One region of the Rahnella sp. R3(2024) genome, then DNA from elsewhere that is predicted to be linked to it. Evidence: predicted binding sites of a transcription regulator. Region 1 holds the regulator's gene; each other region holds the start of a gene.
The links. The regulator Fur, encoded in region 1, represses iron uptake genes when iron is present. The targets are predictions, from matches to a motif close to ATAATAATGAGAACNACTATCAA.
Positions count from the first base shown of each region.

Region 2: ABSH60_RS00365 (TonB-dependent siderophore receptor) is a predicted target of Fur. The motif match lies at 2,591-2,613, and genes of this name have one in related genera.
Region 3: ftnA (non-heme ferritin) is a predicted target of Fur. The motif match lies at 2,257-2,279, and genes of this name have one in related genera.
Region 4: ABSH60_RS21180 (TonB-dependent receptor domain-containing protein) is a predicted target of Fur. The motif match lies at 2,006-2,028, and genes of this name have one in related genera.

Region 1 is NZ_JBHGBU010000001.1:3,461,272-3,465,488, reverse strand. Features, by position in the region: gene ABSH60_RS15595 (methyl-accepting chemotaxis protein) at 1-311, opposite strand, end outside; gene fldA (flavodoxin FldA) at 730-1,257, shown strand; gene fur (ferric iron uptake transcriptional regulator) at 1,572-2,027, shown strand; gene chiQ (ChiQ/YbfN family lipoprotein) at 2,166-2,507, opposite strand; gene ABSH60_RS15575 (OprD family outer membrane porin) at 2,521-3,933, opposite strand.
Region 2 is NZ_JBHGBU010000001.1:90,237-94,453, forward strand. Features, by position in the region: gene ABSH60_RS00360 (ABC transporter substrate-binding protein) at 1-93, opposite strand, end outside; gene ABSH60_RS00365 (TonB-dependent siderophore receptor) at 328-2,568, opposite strand; gene ABSH60_RS00370 (gamma-glutamylcyclotransferase) at 2,830-3,519, opposite strand.
Region 3 is NZ_JBHGBU010000001.1:3,825,215-3,829,431, forward strand. Features, by position in the region: gene ABSH60_RS17365 (DUF6351 family protein) at 1-369, shown strand, start outside; gene pip (prolyl aminopeptidase) at 817-1,773, shown strand; gene ABSH60_RS17375 (DNA polymerase III subunit theta) at 1,806-2,036, opposite strand; gene ftnA (non-heme ferritin) at 2,443-2,949, shown strand; gene copC (copper homeostasis periplasmic binding protein CopC) at 3,086-3,472, shown strand; gene copD (copper homeostasis membrane protein CopD) at 3,476-4,217, shown strand, end outside.
Region 4 is NZ_JBHGBU010000002.1:142,893-147,109, reverse strand. Features, by position in the region: gene ABSH60_RS21180 (TonB-dependent receptor domain-containing protein) at 1-1,846, opposite strand, end outside; gene ABSH60_RS21175 (TetR/AcrR family transcriptional regulator) at 2,224-2,835, shown strand; gene ABSH60_RS21170 (siderophore-interacting protein) at 2,904-3,716, shown strand; gene ABSH60_RS21165 (PadR family transcriptional regulator) at 3,716-4,198, shown strand.

The DNA.
Region 1 (4,217 bases):
AAATCCGCCTGCGCCTGCGTCAGGGCTTCAAGGGATTGTTTTGCGGTATCAAAAATTTCCGGCCCTTTGGTCGGATCGGCCTGAAGCTGCGACACCGCACGGCTTAAGCGGGTTACGGTACGAAAATACTGATCATTTCCTTTGCTGATCAGCGCCATATTGTTGACGAGCTCAGAACTGTTGCGGGTGTTTTGCGTCAGCGTATTCAGTGAGTTGACGGTGTAAAGGGATACACCCGCCCACATAACGCAGAAAACGCCAAGAATGGTTAATAACGCGGCCCTGATGGTGATATTTTTTAAAAACTGCACGATATGCCTCTCTCGAAACATGACTGTTTCTGGTCTGAGGATTGAGGGGGATGCGGAGAATCAAGACAAGTAACCATCAGGCAAGTGCCCCAGGACATGTTTGAACACCTCTCCGGGCATCGATTTCTTTATTATGTTGAGATTGCTCTCGCATCATCTATCGGCGGGACGTGCTTAAAATTTAGTATTGTTAAGATATATTTCTTCACTTTGCTTTTAACCCCGTCAATTTTGAGGATTTTATCTGGATTAAAAGCACACGAAGGCGATACCACTTAAAAAGATTGCCCGATAAACTTATTCGTCAGTTAAGAAGGCGAGCAGAAGCATATTCTCCGCCTCACGAGTTTGCTATTATCAGCACTATTATTGCCTGCAATGTAGGGCTTATCATTGAGAACAAGAGGTTAGACATCTTATGGCCGTAGTAGGAATCTTCTTTGGATCCGATACAGGTAACACCGAAAACATCGCAAAAATGATCCAGAAACAACTGGGTAAAGATGTTGCAGAGGTGCATGACATTGCGAAGAGCAGCAAAGAGGATCTGGAAAAATTCGATATTTTGCTGATCGGTATTCCAACCTGGTATTACGGTGAAGCTCAGTGTGACTGGGACGACTTCTTCCCAAGCCTGGAAGAGATAGATTTCGAAGGTAAGCTGGTTGCGCTGTTTGGTTGCGGCGATCAGGAAGACTACGCAGAATATTTCTGTGATGCGCTGGGCACCGTGCGCGACATCATTGAGCCACGCGGCGCGGTGATTGTGGGTCACTGGCCAACCGAAGGCTATCACTTCGAAGCATCCAAAGGTCTGGCAGATGATAAACATTTCATCGGACTGGCTATTGATGAAGACCGTCAGCCGGAATTAACCAATGAGCGCGTTGACGCCTGGGTTAAGCAAATTACTGAAGAATTGAGCCTTTCAGAAATTATTGGCTAAAAACCCTGTTGGCCCTGAGGATTTATTCTACAATTGAAGGGCCAAACTATTACTGAAATTAACAATTTAGCCACAACAAAATTGTTACTTTCGGTGGTATCAAGGTACACTGAGTTCATCTGTTTTTTCTATCGATCAAGTCGTTGCATTGTCTTATGTGACTGGCATTTAGTGATCTTTATTAACAGGCTATCGTTTAGGGGATCGGCACACTTCCGTTAAAAGAAGGATCCTAATCGAAGAATTTTGTGCCGCTGATGCCACAGGCTCCATGCCTCAACTTGATTAGCACATAGTAACAGGACTGAATCCGCATGACTGACAACAACACCGCACTGAAGAAAGCCGGCTTAAAAGTCACGCTTCCGCGCCTTAAAATCCTGGAAGTGTTGCAAGCGCCGGAAGGTCATCACGTTAGTGCGGAAGATCTGTACAAACAATTGATTGATATGGGTGAAGAGATTGGTCTGGCGACGGTTTACCGCGTTCTGAACCAGTTTGATGACGCCGGTATCGTGACCCGCCATAACTTCGAAGGCGGCAAGTCCGTGTTCGAACTGACTCAGCAACACCATCACGATCACCTGATTTGCTTAGATTGTGGCCGTGTTATTGAATTCCGCGACGAATATATTGAAGGTCGTCAGCGCGAAATTGCTAAAAAACACGGTATCAAACTGACCAACCACAGCCTGTACCTGTACGGCCACTGTGAAGCAGGCGACTGCCGCGAAGATGACTCTTTGCACAATGATAAACCTGCGCAGTAATCTGCCGGGCTCGTTGATATCGACCTAAAATTAACCGCTGAAAAGCGGTTTTTTTATGCCCGTTTATCAGCTATGAAAGACATAAAAAACCCCGGCAAGCCGGGGTTTTCTGTCTCACCTTCAGGTAATTAATGAGGTCTACTGCACAGGCGCGGGTGAGTTATTGGCTTTAATTTCCTTCCAGATTTTTCCACAATCGGCGGCGTAAGCCTGCCCGTCACCGGTTTTGCGTGCCGTCAGGCAGCGCTGGTAATCCAGCACGCGTACCGTTTCCTGTTGTGCAAACTGCTGGTGAGCTTTCTCTTCCTTCAGAACGTTAAGAACCGCCTGGCAGGATGCAAGTTTGTCCGGCGAGCCTTCGGCAGTGTTGATGCAGGCGCTGTAAGCCTTGCGCAGTCTGGCATCTTCTGCCTGCCCTGACGTCTGGGAACAACCGGCCAGCAATAAAGACGTGGTCACGATCAGCAGTAATTTATTCATCGACATAGTGACCTCAGAAAATAGTGAATGGAGCGATAACGATAAATTTCACATCTTTTTCATCCTGGAAGATGTTGCCGTAACCACCGCCCCAGCTCGGAATATCTGAATGGTTGTCATACTGGGTGTAATGCAATTTGAACAACGTGCCTTTGGCGCGCCCTTCCTGAAGGGTGTAAAGCGCATCCAGACTCCACGCACTTTCTTTCAGACGCTGGCTTTGGTCATAAGCCGCATTGGTGCTTGGCTTGGCATCCCATGCATAAACATAAGAACCGCCGACCGCGAAGCCCGGCAGATCCCATTTCGCCAGATCATATAAAACACCGGCATATACCGCTTTTTCGCCGTTGGCGTTGAAGTCGGAACGGTTATCCCACCACACATCGAGACGACCATTGGACGAGGAATACGTTGGGGTCATACGCTGAAGGAAGTAGCCCTGATTCCCCTCCGCCTTGACCATCGTCCCTTCCAGACGCCAGTCAAACTGGCCGGTGGTATAACCGAACGTCAGAGCCTGCAACCATGCCAGCCCGTCGTACAAACTGTTAGGATCGTTTTTATCACTGATGCGGTCTTCTGCACCGTAGAACTGGTAGCTGGTGGTCAGCGGGTTACCCAGCAGATCCATTTTGTAAGAGGCTTTAGCGAAATACTGATCGACGTAGCTTTCCGCTTCGCCATAGGCGGCTTCGAGCACCAGATCATTTTTGAAGTCGTATTTCGCGCCCAGCGAGTGAATATAGGAAACACCGGTTTTTTTATCATTCTGGCGGAAATCATCCATTTCCAGGTGCCACGGTGATTTATATTCATCCGCCCACATGTAGGAGAAACTCAGTTCGCCCGGCTCGCCGAAATCATGTTTATATCCGGCTTCTGCGCCGCGATACGTGCCAGGCATGAAACTCCAGTGCGGCGCAATCAGGGTCTGGCCGGTCGGCTGAATGTAACCCGCGTGGCCCCAGAAGCCGCCGTACTTAAACTTACCGGCAGCTTTATACAGGCTGACTCCGCCTTTATCGCCAGAGTAATCTTCATCGTAGGCGTGATTTTTTGAGGAGAATGCAATTTCGTTCGGGTGGCCGCTGTCGCTGGCTTCGGCCATTTCAATTGCCGTGAAAGCCGCAACGTCGATGCCGAACATATCCCACGCATAACCGGAGGAGAAATCCAGATTCAGGTTGGCGGTGGCATGAGAAAGGTTAGTGGCGTACTTGTCGTAGTCAGGATTGTTGACGGTGACTTTAGAGCCGTCGGGGCGGGTTTCTTCTTTGGTTTTATTCAGATCTTTGCGATCACGTTCGCGCTGCCAGTAATACACGCCACCGGTGAGCGTCGAATCATCAATAAAGCCCGCCGCGTTTGCCTCTTCAGAAAACATTAATCCGCCACCCAATAAGGTGCCGGCCAGAGAATACATCACAGGTTTCAGATAAGCCGATCCCCTGCCCCGGTTAAGGTGCTTGTGCATAGAAATTCCTCATTTTTGACTAAAAAGTAACTGCAAAACCCAAACGGGTATTAAAAGCGGGCGTCAGAGACGTCACCGTAAAAGCAAGGGTAGAGTATTTTTCGCGACGCGAATTATCAATGAGTAATTCATCATTGATCTCTGAAATATGACAAAGTGCACATAAAGATGAAAAAGTATTACAGAAAGAACTTTGTGGGAATTAAAGCGAGGGAAAAAGTGAAAACAATTAA
Region 2 (4,217 bases), 3.4 Mb from region 1:
AGCGATCACCAGTGTGTCCGGCGGTGTGGCTGCCTGAACAGAGAAAGTAGCCGCAATAGCCGTAAACAGGACGGACGGTAATAAAGCTTTCATCAAGACAGACTCTCCAAAGTAGCGAAATTGCTCTTATTTAATAACCAATACACGGAGTGTAAAGTTTCTTCAACTCCCCAGAAAGTCTGATAAATACTATCGTTATGCGAATTTTGCATAACGTTATCTGATTGGTTATTAAAGCGACGGAATGCGGGCTGGCAGGGAATTGTTACTGTACAAAAGTGGGAGAAATACTCCCTTTCGCCGTGTGGGAAAGGGAGTGACTCAAAATCAGAAGTCGTAGGTCGCGGAAAGCTTGAATTCGCGCGGATCGCCCTGCGTCAGATAACCGCCGGTGGCAGAGGCCCAATACTTCTCGTTGGTGACGTTTTCCAGATTGGCGCGCCAGGTCAGCGTGCTCTGCCCGACAGGCATGGCATAGCGCACGCCGAGATCAAGACGCGTCCAGCCATCCACTTTCAGTTTGTTGGCTTCGTCCGCATACTGCGAACCAGAACGGATCACTTTACCGGTCGCGGTCACGCCGCTGCCGCCGGGAATATCCCACTCTCCGCCCACCACCCACTGATAACGCGGCACACCGACGGCATCGTTTCCATCATAGGTGCCGCCCTGCGTTTTGGTCATTTCCGGGTTCATCCAGGTCACGCTGCTGTTGACGCGCACACCCAGCACCGGCTCACCAAAGACGTTCAGCTCGACCCCACGGTTTCGTACTTCACCGTAGTTGCCGTAGGTATAACCCTCGCCGGTTGCGCGGTACATGCCAATCGGTTTTTTGATTTCGTACAACGCCAGTGAACCCGCCACGCGACCAAAATCGGCTTTCACACCCACTTCGTTTTGTTTCGACGTTTCGATGCCGCTCACCTGCCCGCCGTTGGTGACGATGCTGCCGTTATAGGTGGTGCCTGCGGTTTCGCCCGCCTGTAAGGCTTCGATGTGGTTGGCGTAGAAGGAGTAGTGTTCCCACGGCTTGACCACCAGACCGAAGGCTGGCGTCACTTTCATTTCGTCAAATGACGTATTTTCTGACCCGTCGTAATTGTAGTTTTTCACCACCACGTTCTGGCGGCGTAAACCGGCAATAAACTGCAGACGATCGTCGAGCACGGACATCGTGTCAGACAGCGAAACGCCGTAAGTCCGGGTGCGGTTACGCACCAGCGGATCGCTCATGTCGCCGCCTTTGTACAAGTTGGTCAGCGGTTCACTGTAATCAACGGGGTCGTAAATGTTGGTCCTGATCGATGCCGCCGTCATGGTGTAGGCAGTTTTGTATTTGCGGTACAACGTCGAGACACCGAGGTTCACGCTATGGTTGACGAATCCGGTGTCGAACTTACCGCGAACGCCTGCCTGTGAAGATAAGCTGTCGGCAAAATAGGGTACCGTCATGCGGCTCATGGTGGCGTTGCCGTCATTGTCCTGCAACGTCGGCGAACTGTATTTACCAAATTCGTGCGTATGGTTGGCGCCGGCTGCCGCGTAGACAGTCCAGTTATCGGCCACGTCATACTCGCCTTTCAGCATGCCGAATTCGTTTTCCATATCGGTCGAGGCATATTGCTGGCCGTAATTGCCGGTGGCAGAAGGCACGTCAGGGATTTTAGTGGCTTTGCCGAGATACACCACCGGACGCCCGCCGTGGACACTGGTTTTGCTCATCCCGAAATCCAGTGAGGAACGAAAGCGGTCGCCGCGGTAGTCCAGCCCGAGAGAGCCAAGCGTCAGACGACGTTTTTCATCATCGATCGCGCTTTCTCCTTCGCGATGAACGGCGTTTACCCGCACGCCCCACTGGTTGTTATCACCAAAACGGCGGCCAACATCCACTGCGCCGCCCACCTGGGAAGACGACGTGTAATCGACCGATACGCGGTTAATTGCGGTATCCGTGGCGCGTTTTGGTTCAATGTTGACGTTCCCGCCCACGCCGGTGCCGCCCGGAGGTACGCCGTTGAGGAAGGCGCTGGAGCCTTTGAGCAGTTCCACGCGATCGGCAAATTCCATGGGCAAGATCTGGCGTGGCAGTACGCCGTACAGGCCGCCGTACGAAATATCATCGCCGGAGAGTTCAAAACCGCGGATGACAAACGTTTCTGAATAATTGCCATAACCGTAGCCAGTTTGCACCGCAGCATCGTTATTCAGCACATCGCCCAGCGTACGGCTCTGCTGATCCTGAATCAGCTTGTCAGTAAAGCTCACCACGTTAAACGGCACATTCATGGCGTCCTGCTCGCCGAGGATCCCCAGACGCCCGCCGTTGGCGATCTGCCCGTCGAGGTAAGCAGGAACAGTGTCGTTGCCGCCCGATGTGAAAGTTTGCGGTGCCGCGCTGATGGTAATGGTGTCACCCTCTTTCGCCGGTGCGGTCGCGGGAGCCGCGAAGGCAGGCAGCGTCAGCATTCCCAGCGCAGCAGAAATGACGGCGGGTAACATTTTGCGTTTAAAAACAGGCGTACACGGTGAAACAGAAGAGTGAAAAATTTCACTTTGAGTATGCATGAGAGTTCCCTGAAAAGTTCAAATGGTAATAGTAATAATTATCAAAACGATTTGAATTATGCTGATCGGGACTCTAATTGCAACCGACTTCGGTGTAATAACCTCAGGGTAAACAGGATGTTAAAAAGGTTATTTATTGTGGATTAGGAATTTTATTATTCGTCAGGCGGGTAATTCACTGAAATCAGGGGAATAAATAATACGGAAGGAAAACAGACTGCGTATGGACATCACGCAGCCTGCAAAACGTAAACGACAGCGTCAGCTCAGGCCGGGCACATCGAAGCCGGGAGAAACCGCCAGCAGCATACGCACCTGCTTCACCAGTTCACTCATGCAGTCATCGCGCATACCGTAGCTTTCAAGCTCTTTCTCAAGGGCAAACAAGTATTGCGCATTGGTGCCCAACGGGCCACTCGCCCTGGCGATCAGCGGCGCAATGATCTGATAATCGGTGTCCGCTTCGTACTGAGGGTGCGAGGGATCCATAATAAACACCAGCGCAGTGACGATGCGCCCGTCATCGAGCGCCAGTTCGCACCAGGTCGGGCGGTAGCAGCCGGTGAGCATTTCACGCTTCCACAGCAGCTCCAGCTCCTCGTGCAGCTTATCTTCCGGCAGGCGGAATGCCAGGCCGGTCGTCTGGCCGCCGTCACGCAGCGCCAGCATACGTCCCGGCTGCGCGTGGGTGCCGCGCCCTGCCGTCAGGCGTAAACAGAATGCACGATGATAACCGTGCAGAGTGGCAGGCCGTGCCTCTTCCGAGTCGAAGACCGGGTTCCACATCAGCGAGCCATAACCAAAAATCCACACAGGACTGTTGTCAGGGCGTCTCGCCAGCGTGCAATCGAGTGAGGCGGCGCGTTGTTCGGAGGTTAATAACATCGATTCGTCGATGCTGCCGAATGCTGTCTTACAATCTGCGTTACGCAGAAAATCTCGGGTTAACATTCATTCCCTCCTTCATTACGACGTACTTTTGAACATGCCATGCTGTTGACGCTGTGTTCTCCGTTATCGCGGTTAGTGATGGTCTGCGGGGCGATCAGGTTTAAGATTTTTGGTATACCCCACTCTTTGAAACCTTATTCGTTTCTCTCGTTGCAATCAAGGTTGAGAACGATCACAAAACGAAAATAAAGTGATTATTTTATGAACATTGTATGAATGTTGAATTTTAGGCGGGAATATCACAGATAAACCGACAAGATCTGCCTCGCCGCAAGACCGGTGCTACGCTTGCGGGAGGCAATGCACAGGCCGCGTGTGAATCGCCTTATCTGAGCGAAAAAAGCGGTTTTTCACCTGTTCAGCCTGTGGGTATCGTGATTATTTACATAAGTTGACGCAATGCCTCCATAAGGTAAATATGAAAATCCAATTGCTTGATTACTATTGTTTTAATTATTTAACACGGCAAGTTAAGTCTGTGGATAATCGCCTTTAATTCGCCACACCTGCTGATAAACAGGCAGTACGTCGTTTTTTTGTGGTTAACCTGCATTATTTTCTGTTAATAGATTAATTTATCTACTATACTTAACAGGTTACACCATTACGCGACAGCGCGTTTTTACTGATAACCGACGGACAGGCGGTTATTGTTTTCTTCGTGACACCCGCTTTGCAGGGTCACGCATGTTTATAAG
Region 3 (4,217 bases), 360 kb from region 1:
TTTGTTGATGTGGTGACAACGATGCTGGATGAATCAATCCCGCTGACCACCGGCGAGTATGACGAGTGGGGAAACCCGAACGACAAAGCCTATTACGACTACATGCTGCAATACAGCCCGTACGATCAGGTGCGCGCCCAGGCATATCCGCACATGCTGGTCACCACCGGCCTGCATGATTCTCAGGTGCAATACTGGGAGCCGGCAAAGTGGGTGGCGAAACTGCGTGATGTGAAAACGGACAGCAACCAGCTTCTGATGCACACGGATATGGATTCCGGCCACGGCGGCAAATCTGGCCGTTTCAAAGCTTACGAAGATATCGCGCTGGAATACGCCTTTGTGCTGGCGCTGGCGGCAAAAAACTGAGCCTGCAAGTCCTGAAAAAATCCCATAAAAAAACCCGCGCTGAGCGGGTTTATTCTACGAAGTACATTGTTAAGCAGATGCTTTCTTGGCTTTTTTATCAGCCTTTTTTTCGGCAGGGGTTTTCAATGGTTTTTTCTTCGCATTCTTTTTGCTATCCATTCCTTTACTCATGATTGCCTCTCTTTAAAGCTGGTGGATTGGGTTGCCCGTCTATTTAGTGCCAAATTGGCTCAGGTTGCAAGTCCCTTCTTATTTCTGACAGGACTTTACAGTCATGTCTTCCGGGTCATCACCGGGAGTTCCTGAGGAAATTGCGTGATAAGTATGCGAACAGCATACAAAAATTCGATTTTGATGCAGAACAACTTGTCGTTGGCTGGCCGATGCGCTGTTATTGAGTTGTAAAAACATCTATCAATACTCTGGCCAAATAGAACAGGAAATGTCATGCCAAAATTAAAAGGGTTATATCCTCCGTGTGAGGCTTATGCCAGCGGCTTGCTCGATACCGGCGATGGTCACAAGGTTTACTGGGAGCGCAGCGGAAACCCGAAAGGCAAGCCGGCTGTCTTTATTCACGGCGGGCCGGGCGGCGGCTGTTCATCGGTACATCGCCAGCTGTTTGATCCCAATGATTATGATGTCATGCTGTTTGATCAGCGTGGCTGCGGGCGCTCCACACCCCATGCGAGCCTCGACAACAACACCACATGGCATCTGGTTGAAGATATTGAGCGTCTGCGCAAGCTGGCGGGCGTGGAAAAATGGCTGGTCTTCGGTGGCTCATGGGGTTCCACGTTGGCACTGGCTTACGCCCAGACCCACCCCGAACACGTCAGTGAAATGGTGTTGCGCGGTATTTTCACCATGCGCAAACAGGAGCTGACCTGGTATTACCAGGACGGCGCGTCGCGATTCTTCCCTGAAAAATGGCAGCGTATCCTCTCAATTTTATCCGAGGAAGAACGCAAGGATGTTATCGCCGCTTATCACGCACGCCTGACATCCAGCGATCGCGCAGTGCAGCTCGAGGCTGCAAAAATCTGGAGCTTGTGGGAAGGGGAGACGGTCACGCTTCTGCCTGCGGAAGGTTCGGCGTCATTTGGTGAGGATAACTTTGCGCTGGCCTTCGCCCGCATTGAGAACCATTACTTCACGCATCTTGGCTTTTTAGACAGTGATGACCAGTTGATACGTAACGTTGACCGTATCCGGCATATCCCGGCGGTGATCGTGCATGGTCGCTATGATATGGCCTGTCAGGTACAAAACGCCTGGGACCTGGCGAAAGCCTGGCCGGAAGCTGAACTTCATATTATCGAAGGGGCAGGGCACTCATTTGATGAGCCTGGGATCCTCGACCAGCTGATTCGTACCAACCAGCAATTCGCCACCCGCCGGTAATCGCTTTCCCCTCCCGTTTGCCTAAAGCTGCGTTACTTTTGCTTCGGTTCATAAGGTAAACGGGAGAATTTATGGGATTCCCCGCGATAATGCATCACACGCTCACGAAAGTAGGTGCGCAGATGTTCAGGCTGTTGCCGTTCTACCATTTCTGCCACAACGGGCATATTGTAACGCTCTTTGAAAGCGACCGCTGAAGCCGCCAGATCGATGTTAATCCGATCCATCTCATCTTTACTGATTTCTGCCAGATTGATACTCATTGCAACCTCCCGTGCATCTCATTTGCGCGCATTGTACCCGAGCACAACGCCGGGGTGAACGTCGTTGGCTCACTTTTATGTTCCGCTCAAAAATCCATTTTCGTTAAATGCAATTTAAGTAAATAAGAACTATTCAGGTTATGGAAGTGATAGTTATATTCATCAACATGTTTTTAATTAATTCTGCGAATAGGAATGATTCTTTTTAATATACATTTAGATGTTAATGGTTATCATTATTGGATATTTTCGATAAAAATAAAATGATACATATCAATGAGTTGGTTTTAAATGTTGCCTGTATGGATAATAATGTGAATTGGCTGTTCTTATTTTGTATTGATACGGGCATAATGCGGGTAAATAAACACATCCGCCTGCCTTAATTATTTTATGGAGCCGCATCATGCTTAAAAAAGAAATGATCGATCAGCTTAATGAACAGCTGAACCTTGAATTTTATTCAGCCAATTTATATTTGCAGATGAGTGCATGGTGCAGTGACAAAGGCTACGAAGGCGCGGCAGCGTTTCTGAAAAAGCACTCGATGGAAGAAATGGATCACATGCACCGCCTGTTCAAATATGTCAGTGATACAGGTGCATTGCCGCTGCTGGGCGCTATCGCCGCACCGCCGGTCAGCTTCGAATCCCTGTCTGATCTGTTCATGCAGACCTATGAGCATGAGCAGTTGATCACACAAAAAATTAACGAACTGGCCGATCTGGCGATGACGCTGAAAGACTATTCTTCCTTCCACTTCCTGCAATGGTATGTGGCAGAGCAGCATGAAGAAGAAACCTTGTTCAAATCAGTTCTCGATAAACTGGCTCTGGTCAGCAACACCGGCAACGGCTTGTTCTTTGTCGATAAAGATCTTAAAACCATGGCGGCACAAGCCCCGGCCGTATAAACCCGGTTTGTGATGGTCATAAAACGCAGAATGCTCCGGCTTCTGCGTTTTTTTATGCATTTATGACAAACGTTTTACATGGGATTGCGATAAAGTGGCGGCGTTATAAATTCATCATTACGCAAGCCAAGGAACTATCGTGTTGAAAAAAACCTCCTCTCTTTGCCGTGCCATGGCAGTCTCAGCCGTATTGCTGAGCGGATTTATCTCACAGCAAGCCCTCGCGCATGCACATCTTAAAACCCAAACTCCCGCTGCGAATGCCGTTCTGACTGCCAGCCCGACCGAACTCTCTCTTGGGTTCAGTGAAGGTATCGAACCGAACTTCAGCAAAATCACCCTGGCAGACGCCGCCAAAAAAGCCGTTAAAACCGGCGCGATGACACTGGCTGCCAATGACAATACCCAGGCGGTTGTTCCTCTGCCAGAGGCTTTGACATCCGGCAAATATACGGTGTCGTGGAACGTGGTGTCAGTTGACGGTCATAAAACCCACGGTAACTACAGTTTCACCGTTAAATAAGTTATGAGCCTGACTGCACTGTTCGTCCTGTGCCGGTTTGCCCACTTTGCGTCGCTGATGCAAATTTTCGGGTTGAGTGTGTTTTGCTCCCTGCTGGCGCCTGCCGGCTTTTCGGGGATGTTACTGCAAAGAAATCAGACCCTGATGATGTGGTCCGGCGTGGTCGCCGCGATCACCTCTGTCGGAATGCTGGCGATTCAGGCTGCGCTGATGGGCAATGGCTGGAGTGACGGCCTGAACCTGAATGTCTGGTTGCTGGTGCTGACCACCACTTTTGGCGAAGTATGGCGCTGGCACTTGTTGCTGACTGCCGCGCTGCTGCTGGTGTTACTGATGGACTGGCTTCCGGTTCGTAACCTGCTGGTATTTCTGTGCTCGCTTGGCCTGCTGCTCAGTCAGGCGCTGATAGGCCATGCCGCCATGCATCAGGGGTTATTAGGGCTGGTGCAGCGCCTCAATCATATGGTTCATCTGCTTAGCGCCGCCTACTGGTTTGGCTGTTTGCTCCCGCTGCTGACATGCATGTTCTACGCCCGAAAACCTGAAGTCCGGCCTTACGCTATTGCCACGCTTATCCGCTTTTCGACCTGGGGGCACGCGGCAGTCGCGCTGGTGATACTGACCGGCATCGCCAACACTGCCATTATCCTGCAACGTTGGCCGACGGATATGACCTCGCTTTACCAGTGTCTGCTCGAGATCAAAATCGTGCTGGTTGGCATAATGGCCGCCGTCGCCGTATATA
Region 4 (4,217 bases), on a different contig from region 1:
TATAAATGTTGGAGGGCACGTTGGTGAACATGTTGCCGTTGGCCGCACGGGTGTAGCGGGTGTTGGCGATGAAGTTCTTATAGGTGTTGTAGAACACGGAGGTTTTGAAGCTCACGCCTTGCGTGGCTTCCCCTTTCACGCCCCACTCAAAGTTGTTGCTGGTTTCGGTTTTCAGATCGGTATTACCGATCAGCGCATACTGCGCAGCGCCCGCGTAAGACGAACCGAGGTTCCATGAGCCGTAAAGCTGGCTGGCATCCGGGAACTGTGCGCCGCGTTTGTATTGCAGATAGGTCATCAGTTTTGGCGTCAGATCATAAGTGAACGCCAGAGAAGGCAGAACCTGTGTATCCGTATTGGCTTTGCCGTACAGGGTGGAGACGGAATCTTCCGACACCACGTTGTTGGACAGGTCAGACAGGTCTGTCGATTTGGTGTTCTGATAGGCCACGCGCACCGCAGGGATCACCGAGAAGTTATGACCATCGAGGTCAAACTTCATGGTGTCTTGCAGGAAGCCGCCCAGAATGTAGCTGCGGCTGTTGGCTTCCGGCTGCATGGTGGTGGTGTAAATGCTTTGCTCAGGGCTTTCGCGGAACGGACGTTCGGTATTGGATACGCGACCGTTGATCCCGGCGCTCAGCTCATGGCGGCCAAGGGTTTTCAGCCAGCTGGTTTCCGCGCCGTAGGTGTTGACGTCATAGTTGGAATAGACGTTCATCATCTGCTTGCTGGCGTTCGGCATGTAGGTGTTGTCGTGCGCCTGCGTGTACTGGTAATAGACTTTGGAAACCACGGCGTCAGCGAAATCGTTAAACGGCGTCCATTCGTCTTTCAGGCTCACGCCCCAGCGGCGGGTGTTACTTTGCTGCTGTGCGGTGCCGAGCACGGCGCTGCCTGCGCTGTTCCACGCATCGTAATGGGTGTGGTTTACTTTTTCGTAGTAATCCAGCGTGCCGGTGAATTTGTGTTCATCGTTTGGCTGCCAGATCCCGGAGGTCATAATCGCGTTGGAGTGCCAGTTGGCCGGATACGCGTCATGCGTATCGCTGTTGTTACGGGTTTGCTGACCGTCACGACGGCTGATCGCCACCAGCCCGCGCAGTTCCTGGTCGCCGGCGGCGGCAGTGATGCCGTTGTGCCATGAGCGATCGGCGGAGCTGTAATCTGACTGGTAACCGAAGTAGGTTTCTTTGCCCGGACGCAGATAATCGTCTGCGGATTTAGGCAGGAAGGAGACGGCACCGCCGATGGAGGTGTTGGCGCGCTCAGCCGAGGTGGCACCGGATTCAATATCCACCTGACCGTACATGTACGGATCGATGTAGTCACGGCCAATGCCGAACGTGCCCAGACCGGCGCGGCTGGCGTAGGCGCGGCCAGTGGCGCTGGGCTGCGGAATGCCGTCGACGTCGATGCTCACGCGGTTGCTTTCCAGACCACGAATGTTGTAGCCGGTGTAGCCGGCGCGGTCAAAGCCGCTTTTGCCGTTACCGGAACCGCCGCTGGAACCCGTTGCGCTTATCAGCGGTTCATAACGCATGATCGTACCGAAATCTTTACCGCCTTTTTTCTGCATGTCGGCGGCGGTGAGGGTGGTTTTCGAGCCCGGTTTTTTATCCGGCAGCGTCTCGGTAACCGTCATAACTTCTTCGTTGCTCTGCGCCAAATCCTGCGCGGTACGCACAGGTTTCTTCTTGGTCACTTCAGAAGTGGTCTGGTTTTGTGCCAGATCGGTGGTGTCTTTTACGGCTTCCGCTGCGTGTACGTTAAAAGTGGTGGTGAGAATCGTCCCCATAAAAACGACGTTTTTCACCAAACCCTGCTGTGAAAAGGATTTGAACATGTGTTTTTAGTCCTGCACTGATTTTTTAAGTTCTGCTCAACAAAACTGCCCTGCAAATTCTAAGACGCACTGGTGATTCTCTTCCTGAGAAAGCCTTTGTCCTTATAAAATATGGGTTTATTTTTTGCGATACCCATTTTGGCGTTGGTGCGAATGATAATGATACTGATAATTGTTATCAACAAAATGATAAAGATAAATGCGTTTCTTAACGGAATCTTTGCACTTCGTACGCCGCCAGGGGCGTTTCAGGCTGGCTTTACAACCCCTAAACCCGCAGTTAGAGTGAAGGTATACAAGAACTGTACCGTACAGTTTAGCGCCCGGCGGCGGCGATTCTCCCCTTGCCGGTGCCGGAAAATGTCTCAGGAGGGAAGATGAAAGTTCGTACCGAAGCCCGCAGGGAAGCGATCGTCGAAGCTGCCGCAACGTTGTTTCAGGAAATGGGCTACGAGCGTGCGTCAATGAACGAACTCGCCAGACGCCTCGGCGGTTCCAAAGCCACGCTTTACAGTTATTTCCCCTCGAAAGAGGCGCTGCTGGTCGCGGTGGTGAAAGCTTTTACGACCGGGCACCTTGCCGAAGCGGTTGACGGGCTGGACGTGGCTTTTGCCGATCTGGATTTAGAAAACGTGCTGACGCGTTTTGGTGAACGCATGTTGCTGGTGCTGACCAACGACAGCACCGCGCTGGCGGTGTACCGCATGGTGATCGCGGAATCCGGGCATTCGGACATCGGCACGCTGTTCCATGATTCAGGCCCGCGCGAATCCATCGGGGCGCTGGCCGCGTTCATGACGGTGGCGATGGAAAAAGGGCAACTGGCGAAGGCCGATCCGCACCTGCGCGCGCAGCAATTTCTGGCGCTGGTGACCGCTGAAACCAATATGCGCATCTATCAGCAAAACCCGGAACCGCTACAGATTGCCGAGATCCGCCAACTGGTAGTGAACGCCGTCGATATGTTTTTACGGGGTGGCGTGCGGTAAGGCACTTGCGTAAAACATTCCTAAGATATATCTTTCATGGCAACTGATTCCCTGAAAGAGAGAAGAACATGGAACAACATCGCACTGATTTACCTGCCGCTAACTTGCCGGTTCGCGTTAAAAACGAGCTGGCTTTTCGTGATCTCACCGTGAAGCGCACTGAAAATCTTGCAGGCTGCTTTAAGCGGATTGTCCTCGGCGGAGAAGATCTGAAAGGTTTTACCTCCCGTGGCTTTGATGATCACATCAAACTGTTTTTCCCTGCCAGCCAGGGGGATGTGGTCACGCCGCCGGTGGCCACCGAAGAGGGCATTGTGTGGGGCGAGGGGCCGCGTCCGCTTAACCGCGAATACACGCCGCTGCACTTTGACGCGCAGGCCAATGAGTTAACGCTTGATTTTTACCTTCACGACGGCGGTGTCGCCAGTGAGTGGGCGGAGGGCGCGAAGCCCGGCGATACGCTGATTATCGGCGGTCCGCGCGGTTCGTTGATCATTCCGATGGATTATCAGTGGCAATTGTACGTGTGTGATGAAACCGGTCTTCCGGCGCTGAAACGCCGCCTGAGTGAGCTGAAACAGGCCGCGACAGGCGCGAAAATCACCGTGCTGGTGAAAGCCAGAGACGCCAGCTGTGTGCGCTACCTGGAAGACGAAAAAGACGTCAGCGTTGAGTGGATCATTGGCGCAGAAGACAGCGACGATCTGGAAACCGATGCCCTGATGCAGAAAGTCAAAAGCCTGACGCTGCCGGACAATGATTTCTATATCTGGGCCACCGGCGAAGGCAAACGGGTGAAAGCGCTGAACGACTATTTCACCGTCACTCAAAAATGCGATCCAGCTTATGTACGCTGCGTGGCTTACTGGCACAATAAATAATGCTGATGAATAAACATCGTCGCGAAAGAATGTTTGAAACCGGAGACATCCGGTTATTAATGCTGCATTTTCTAAAGCAGCGTCCGGCGCATGGTTATGAATTGATTAAGGCAATCGAGGAATTAGCCAAGGGCGAATACACACCGAGCGCCAGTATTATTTATCCCAATCTCACTTTTCTGGAAGAGCAGGCGTTAATCAGTTCTTCTCAGGAAGAGGGCGGGAAGAAGCAATATACCATCACCGCAGAAGGGGCCGAATCGCTGGCACAGCAGGGCGAATTACTGAATGCGGTAACCGGTAAACTGCATTCGCTGGCGATATTATCGAATAACCGCAGTATTCCGGAAATGCAGCGGGCCATTAATAATCTCCGCATGGCGTTAAACCTGCGGCTGGCGAAAGGCCCCGTCGGGCAGGATACGTTATTTAAAATTGTCGATGCGTTAGATCGCGCGACAAAAGACATTGAGCGCAGCTAAACCGCGCGCCAGAAAGCAA